One region of the Mucilaginibacter sp. 22184 genome, then DNA from elsewhere that is predicted to be linked to it. Evidence: riboswitches for the same ligand, from Rfam matches in the RefSeq annotation. Region 1 holds a riboswitch; the other holds the start of a gene.
What was found. Region 1 has a riboswitch for thiamine pyrophosphate ahead of thiD (bifunctional hydroxymethylpyrimidine kinase/phosphomethylpyrimidine kinase). Riboswitches for the same ligand answer to the same signal wherever they lie in the genome.
Positions count from the first base shown of each region.

Region 1 (3,513 bases):
CATGGAGTTTTTGACCTCCATTTTTTCGGGCAGGGGCATTTACGCGATCGGGACTTTACGCGATGTAGAGAACGTAAAATCCATCGGGTATTTGAGGTTTAACGGGGTGGATTTGCGATAAGGATCGAACGCGGGGTATCGACTCACCCCGACATCGCTGCGCTCGTCACCCCCTCTCTCCGCTTCGCGCATAGAGGGGATTTATTTCATTTTTGTCATCCTGAGGAACGAAGGATCTATTCTACAATTGAAAAGTTCAACAATAGATGCTTCACTGCGTTCAGCATGACAAATCTATTTTTTTTACTATTCTTAGGAATTGATAATGAGTTTCTGCGGATCAAAAAAATGATTCAGCGGACCGTTGCCTCTGCCCACGTGCGCATCTTTCCCATTCAGTATAGCCTGGTGAACATACTCTTGCGCCAATGCTACCGCATCCGACAGTGAACTTCCCCGGGCGATATAGCTGACTATGGCCGATGACAGGGTGCACCCGGTTCCACGGGTGTTTGGCGTATCTATTTTTTCAAAACTGAATTCTTGTATCTGGCCATCGCCGGTAAAATATAAGGAGGTTAATTTTATAGCATTTAGATGACCTCCCTTGAGCAATACCGACCGGGCTCCGAGCTCGATGATCTTTTTACCGGCTGCCTGCATATCATCTACAGTGTGTATGGATACCCCGGTCAAAACAGCGGCCTCATCCAGATTCGGGGTTATAACGGCAGCCAGCGGAAACAGTTTTTTAACGATGACGGCTATGGTGCTATCCTCCAGGAGCCGGTGCCCGCTGGTGGATACCATCACCGGGTCAAACACTACCGGCACTTTTGGATATTGCTGCAGCGTATTTACAATGGAGTCTACAATAGCCGTAGTATGTACCATCCCTATTTTGATAGCATCCGGGAAAACATCATCCAATACGGCACGCAGCTGCGCCTCTACTACATCAGCAGGAATAGGATAAACAGATTGCACCCCACGGGTATTTTGTACCGGCAGCGCGGTAAGCACCGAAGTAGCGTAGCAACCCAATGCCGAAATAGTTTTGATATCGCCCTGGATACCCGCGCCGCCAATGCCATCAAACCCGGCTATGGTTAATACGGATGGATAACTATGTGTTTTTTTATTCATGATTTATGCTTTTCATAAAAACAGGGCTTACAGGGCTCGGGACTGAGCAAACGGGCAGAAATAGTTCCCGACTTTTCCCTACGCCGGTATCAGCCGGATCAGGTTCAAAGGGTTTGTCTCAATTCTGTACAGAATACCCCTAAAGCCATAGCAAATGTAGTTTTTCTTGTTCATTTATGCCGGTATATCATGATCAGATATATTATAGAAAAACATATCGAAATAAAAATATTAACTTGTACAATAAAAATTTTAAAACCTTGTAGGCAATTCCTGATTATTGCTTGTCTATATCACTGTAAACCAATTAAATCATCACGCATATAAAACCTGCCTATATGCCTGCTACAATATTGAAAAACAAAAATGATATCATATTTATGAGATATTTAACTACGCGTATCATATTGCTAAATCGTTTAACACCGACTCATCCCCTATTAACTTATTCCCATTAATTTTTGCCGTTACCTATAAAAATAGCAGATGCCTATGGATAAAACACCGCTTTTGAACTTACAACCTATTAAAAATTTATAAAACCAATTTAACAACCGACCATGAGAAAAACATCTAATTCAATTACCAAAGCATCTGTTGCTTTATTAGGCCTTTCGCTGCTATTTACAGCAGCCTGTAAAAAAGATCTGTCGCCCACCCCGAAAACCGACAATGACGCATCAAAATTAAGCACCAACGCTATTGGTGTTAGCGGTCCTAAGGGCGTTTGCTACGTAGAGGTGAACAGCAATGATATTTTGAATGTGGGCAAGTATACCTTATCAACCGGGCAGCCGCTTTTTGATATCGGTATTATTTTCGCAGCCAATATCAATTATAACACCAGCACCCAGAAAGCCGAGCTATTTTTTAATCCGCAGGTAACTACTGTATTAAATAATAAAGCCACCAAGATACAGCCCTTACAGGCTAAAGGCATTAAGGTATTGCTATCTATTTTGGGTAATCACCAGGGCGCGGGTATTAGTAATTTTCCCAACCAGGCAGCCGCCCAGGCATTTGCCCAATTGCTGGCCAACGCGGTAAACACCTACGGGCTAGACGGTATTGACTTTGACGATGAATATGCCGATTACGGCACCAACGGTACCGGGCAACCTAACTCCAGCTCATTTGTGTACCTGGTAACCGCCTTACGACAGCTGATGCCCAACAAGATCATCTCTTTTTACTTTTATGGCCCGGCAGCATCGCGCTTAAGCTTTAATGGCGTAACCGTAGGCTCAAAAGTTGATTACAGCTGGAATGCTATTTATGGTTCGTACTCCGTACCTAATGTACCAGGGTTAGCCAAAAGTAATTTGGGCCCTGCCGCTATTGATATCCAAAGCACCAGCTCATCAACCGCGGCTTCGCTGGCTACGCAAACCGTTAATAATAGCTATGGTATATACCTGTATTATAACCTGCCCAATACAGATGTGCATACTTACCTGAGCAGTGTATCAAACGCGCTGTATGGTAAGGCTACCGTGAAACTACCTTAACATCTACCCTAAAAAAACAATAGTAACCGACATGAAAACATCTATCAATTTATCCTTTAACAGGATAGCTGTGGCCTCATTGGGCTTCGTGCTACTGTTTACGGCAGCTTGTAAAAAAGATCTGTCGCCCGCTGCAAAAACAAACAATGCCCCCTCAAAACTGGGCACCAACGCTATTGGTGTTAGTGGCCCCAAAGGCGTTTGTTATGTAGAGGTGAACAATAACGACATCCTGAATGTGGGCAATTACAAGCTATCAACCGGGGAGCAGCTTTTTGATATCGGCATTATATTCGCCGCCAATATCAATTACAATACCAGTACCCAAAAAGCCGAATTGTTTTTTAATCCGCAGGTTACCGCGGTGCTAAACAACGCGGCCACCAAAATCCAGCCATTACAGGCCAAGGGTATCAAGGTGATGCTATCCATCCTGGGTAATCACCAGGGCGCGGGGATCTCCAACTTCCCGAGCCAGCAGGCCGCGCAGGATTTTGCCCAGTTACTGGCCAACGCTGTAACCACTTATGGTTTGGACGGTATCGACTTTGATGACGAATATGCCGACTACGGCACCAACAACACCGGGCAACCCAACTCCAGCTCGTTTGTTTACCTGGTAACAGCCCTACGCCAGTTGCTGCCTACCAAACTGATCTCTTTCTATTTTATCGGTCCGGCGGCATCCAACTTAAGCTATAATGGGGTAACCGTAGGTTCAAAGATCGACTATAGCTGGCAAGCCTATTATGGCAGCTATGGCGCTCCCAACGTACCGGGATTAGCTAAAAGCAACCTGGGTCCCGCTGCTATTGATATCCAGAGCACCAGTTCGTCAACCGCAGCCTCATTGGCTACA
Region 1 covers NZ_JBQEPI010000010.1:8,019-11,531, reverse strand. The annotation lists gene thiD (bifunctional hydroxymethylpyrimidine kinase/phosphomethylpyrimidine kinase) at 313-1,146, opposite strand; TPP riboswitch at 1,205-1,297, opposite strand; gene ACTJKG_RS21490 (endo-beta-N-acetylglucosaminidase H) at 1,707-2,654, shown strand; gene ACTJKG_RS21485 (endo-beta-N-acetylglucosaminidase H) at 2,686-3,513, shown strand, end outside.

Region 2 (3,513 bases), on a different contig from region 1:
CAGCACATTTTCACCTTTTTTCAAGGAACTTATGGCGGCATCGTTCAATGCAAAATATTGCAGATCGCCATTGGCACCACCTTGTTCGCTTACTTTTTTTCCATTGATATAAACCTCTGCTTCATCATCATGGTGCAGTCTTAACCAAAGCTTATTAAAGTTAAGATCATTCAGGGTAAAAGTACGGCGTACCCAGATTTCCCGGCCTGTCCATAAAGTTTTGGCAGCCTGTTTATCATTACTGAAAGGTGCCGTGCCTGTTTTCCAACCGCTATCCTCAAATTTGGCAGACGCCCAGTCTTTGGAAGGTTCTGCCTCCGTATACTTACAGGTATAGGGCTTTTCGTCGGCCGCAGCCAGTACAGTTTTGTACTCCACGGGTTCCTTACCCATAAAACGGTAAACAGCACCGTCAACCTTGATCAGGCCCAGCAGCGATTGATCTTTACCGGTCCAGTGATGGGTGGTAGATTCATTCAGGTTATCGGTGAACGACCAAATACTGAAATAAGGATTGTGTGTAATGAGCGGATAAGCAGGCGCTTTGGTAGCCTGTGCCCTGGCCAAAAAGCCTGCTAACATAAGGCAAGCAACTAATGGGAACCTTTTCATGTTTTTATAAATGGTTTATACAATATGGATTTATAGAGCCGTAAATATTTGCATTTTCCGGCTTAAAACAGATATACCACTACAAAAAGCGTTAAATTGACGATTAATTGAGACGATATGTAGAAGATGTGCAGATGTGCGAATGTCCAGATGAGATTGAATATGTAAATGCACCAGATCAAGAAATCAAATCATTAATCATTACCTTCATTTGCACATCCGGCCTTATTTGCATATTTGCACATCTTGTATTACTTAAATAGTTCAAAACTATATTGGGCTACGCTCCAGAATTCGTCAAGCGCTATGATGCGGGGTTTAAAAAAGGATATCAAATTTGGCCAGTCGTTACGGTTAAAGATGCTTGCTGATGGTAACGTTTTGATGATGCGGCTTACCAGTTTATTGTTTTCGTCGCGCGTATGCAGCTCCCAGTCCCACTCTTCATTAACATTAGCATCAAATACTGTTTTTAGCTCTTTGAATTGCTCAAACATCAGTTCCTGCATCCCGGCGTCGGGATGAGAAATTTCGATAGCAATGTAGGCCTGACGATTACCGGTTTGCATTTTAAAGTTAAGGTATTTGATGCCTGTTTTGTAGTTGATCCAGTTAATTCTTAAACCATCGGCCGAAAGTTGCGGCGCTATGTATTGCCCAAATGCGGTCCAAAAAGCCTGTCTGATCTGTGATGCCTCGTCTTTTGAATACAATTTTTTATTGATTTTTACCAAAGCGTCAAAATTAACAAAAAATTGACTGACGCGTTAAAGGATAGGCAGGATATAGAGATATAGCCGTATAAGAATATGGATCATCATTTTGATAATCTCTGGGTACTGGTTCATGCTCATAACCAAAATTCAACTGTGAATACGAAATAGGTTTTACTTTAAAATAATCACAAGCAGCCTCAACCAGGCTGCTTGTGATTAGAAGGACTGGCTTAAAACCTGTCCCAAAATGCAGGTGGCTCGATACCCAAACTACGCAAAAAAACGTATCCCTGAGCCCTGTGATGGATCTCGTTGTCTACAACATACTGTATCGTATTGATATTTTTATTTTCATAAGCACCAAAAGCTACTTCCACTTCCTGAAAACGCTCGGGTGAAATTTGTGGCCAGTATTCGTTCAATTCCTGGGTGATCTGATCCCAGCGTTGCAAGATGGACGCTTTACTTTCAACCGCTACTTTTTCTGTGGCATGATCAAGCGTTTCGGCCGATCTCCATGTACCAGTCACTACACCTTCAACACCATATTGTGACAGATCCATAATTTCAACAGCCATTACACCAAATGAACGCATCCCTCCTATCGAATAACCAAATAATTTATCTTCCGGAAAAGCCTCAATGACTTTTCTGGTTAGGCCGCGGTGTCCTTGCCAATTATTTAAAAAAGTTTCAGGTGAAATGAACTGGGCAGTTGAATTTTCTACTTGTGGGATTGCATTTGTTTCCATGGTTTCTTTTGTTTTGATTTTGTATTACAAAGAAACCTATGGTTAGTGACAGCCTTATGTCAGTAGGATTCAAAGAATTTAAAAAAGTTGAAAATTCTTTGAATTATCTATTTTTTTATAAGTTTACCGCAACTTTAGGGGTGTCCTTTAATGGACTGAGATAATACCCTTTGAACCTGATGCAGTTAGTACTGCCGAAGGGAAAAGTGACGATAACCCTATGTGGTTATTTTTTCTTTCCTCCATGTAAACGGGGCCATTCCTAAAGTCGAAATTTTAGATGCAGAATGGAAATCACCGTAAATCAACAAACTTACCAGGTTACCGATGTGTGCAATGTACAGCAAATGCTGGCTATTGTATTTGATGCCCAGCCAAAAGGCATTGCCGTAGCCATTAATCAGGTCATTATTCCGCGATCCAACTGGGCAGATCAACAGGTCAGCCACCAAGATCAAATCGTCATCATCAAAGCAACCCAGGGAGGGTGATGTTAGATGTGCAAATATGCGGATGTGCAAATGAGTTTCCCTTCATAGAACGCACTAATTCAATAATTCAATAATTATGATGTGCAAATGAATCCCCCCTTCAAAAAATCAATAAATCAATAATTAGCTCCAATCACTAATTCACTAAATCAATAATTCAATAATTGTATAAGTATGAAGCAAGAAAAAATTCCAACCGGCCAGGTATTAACTACCGAGCCTTTCCCGGCCTCCAGAAAAGTTTTTGTGCAGGGACAGCTGCATGATATACAAGTAGCCATGCGCGAGATTAGTTTAAGCGATACTAAACTGCATGGTCGCTTTGGCGAAACAGAACCCAATGCCCCCGTTACCGTTTATGATACCAGCGGCCCCTATACCGATATAAACGCCACTATCGACGTAAAAAAAGGGCTCCCCCGCCTACGTGAGCAATGGATCACGAACCGGAATGATGTGGAACAACTCAATGGCATCTCCTCCCAATATGGGCAACAGCGTTTAAACGATCAAAGCCTGGATGAGTTACGTTTTGCGCACGTAAGTAAGCCTTTAAGAGCTAAACCGGGTATGAACGTATCGCAGATGCACTACGCAAAAAAAGGTATTATTACCCCCGAAATGGAATACATCGCGATTCGCGAAAATCAGTGCATCGACCTGTTAAAAGAGCAATTGAATGGGCAATACGAGGTGATGAGTCATCAGCACCCCGGTCATAGTTTTGGTGCAAATACACCAAAAGGGTACATAACGCCAGAGTTTGTTCGCTCGGAAGTTGCCGCAGGCCGTGCGGTGATCCCCTCCAATATTAACCATCCCGAAATTGAGCCGATGATCATCGGTCGTAATTTTTTGGTGAAGATCAACGCCAATATCGGCAACTCGGCGGTTACTTCCAGTATTGAAGAAGAAGTAGAAAAAGCGGTATGGGCCTGTCGT
Region 2 covers NZ_JBQEPI010000005.1:25,691-29,203, reverse strand. The annotation lists gene ACTJKG_RS12130 (glutaminase domain-containing protein) at 1-612, opposite strand, end outside; gene ACTJKG_RS12125 (DUF4268 domain-containing protein) at 864-1,346, opposite strand; gene ACTJKG_RS12120 (DinB family protein) at 1,559-2,080, opposite strand; TPP riboswitch at 2,207-2,300, shown strand; gene thiS (sulfur carrier protein ThiS) at 2,368-2,571, shown strand; gene thiC (phosphomethylpyrimidine synthase ThiC) at 2,746-3,513, shown strand, end outside.
Region 2: another riboswitch for thiamine pyrophosphate. It lies ahead of thiS (sulfur carrier protein ThiS); the one in region 1 lies ahead of thiD (bifunctional hydroxymethylpyrimidine kinase/phosphomethylpyrimidine kinase).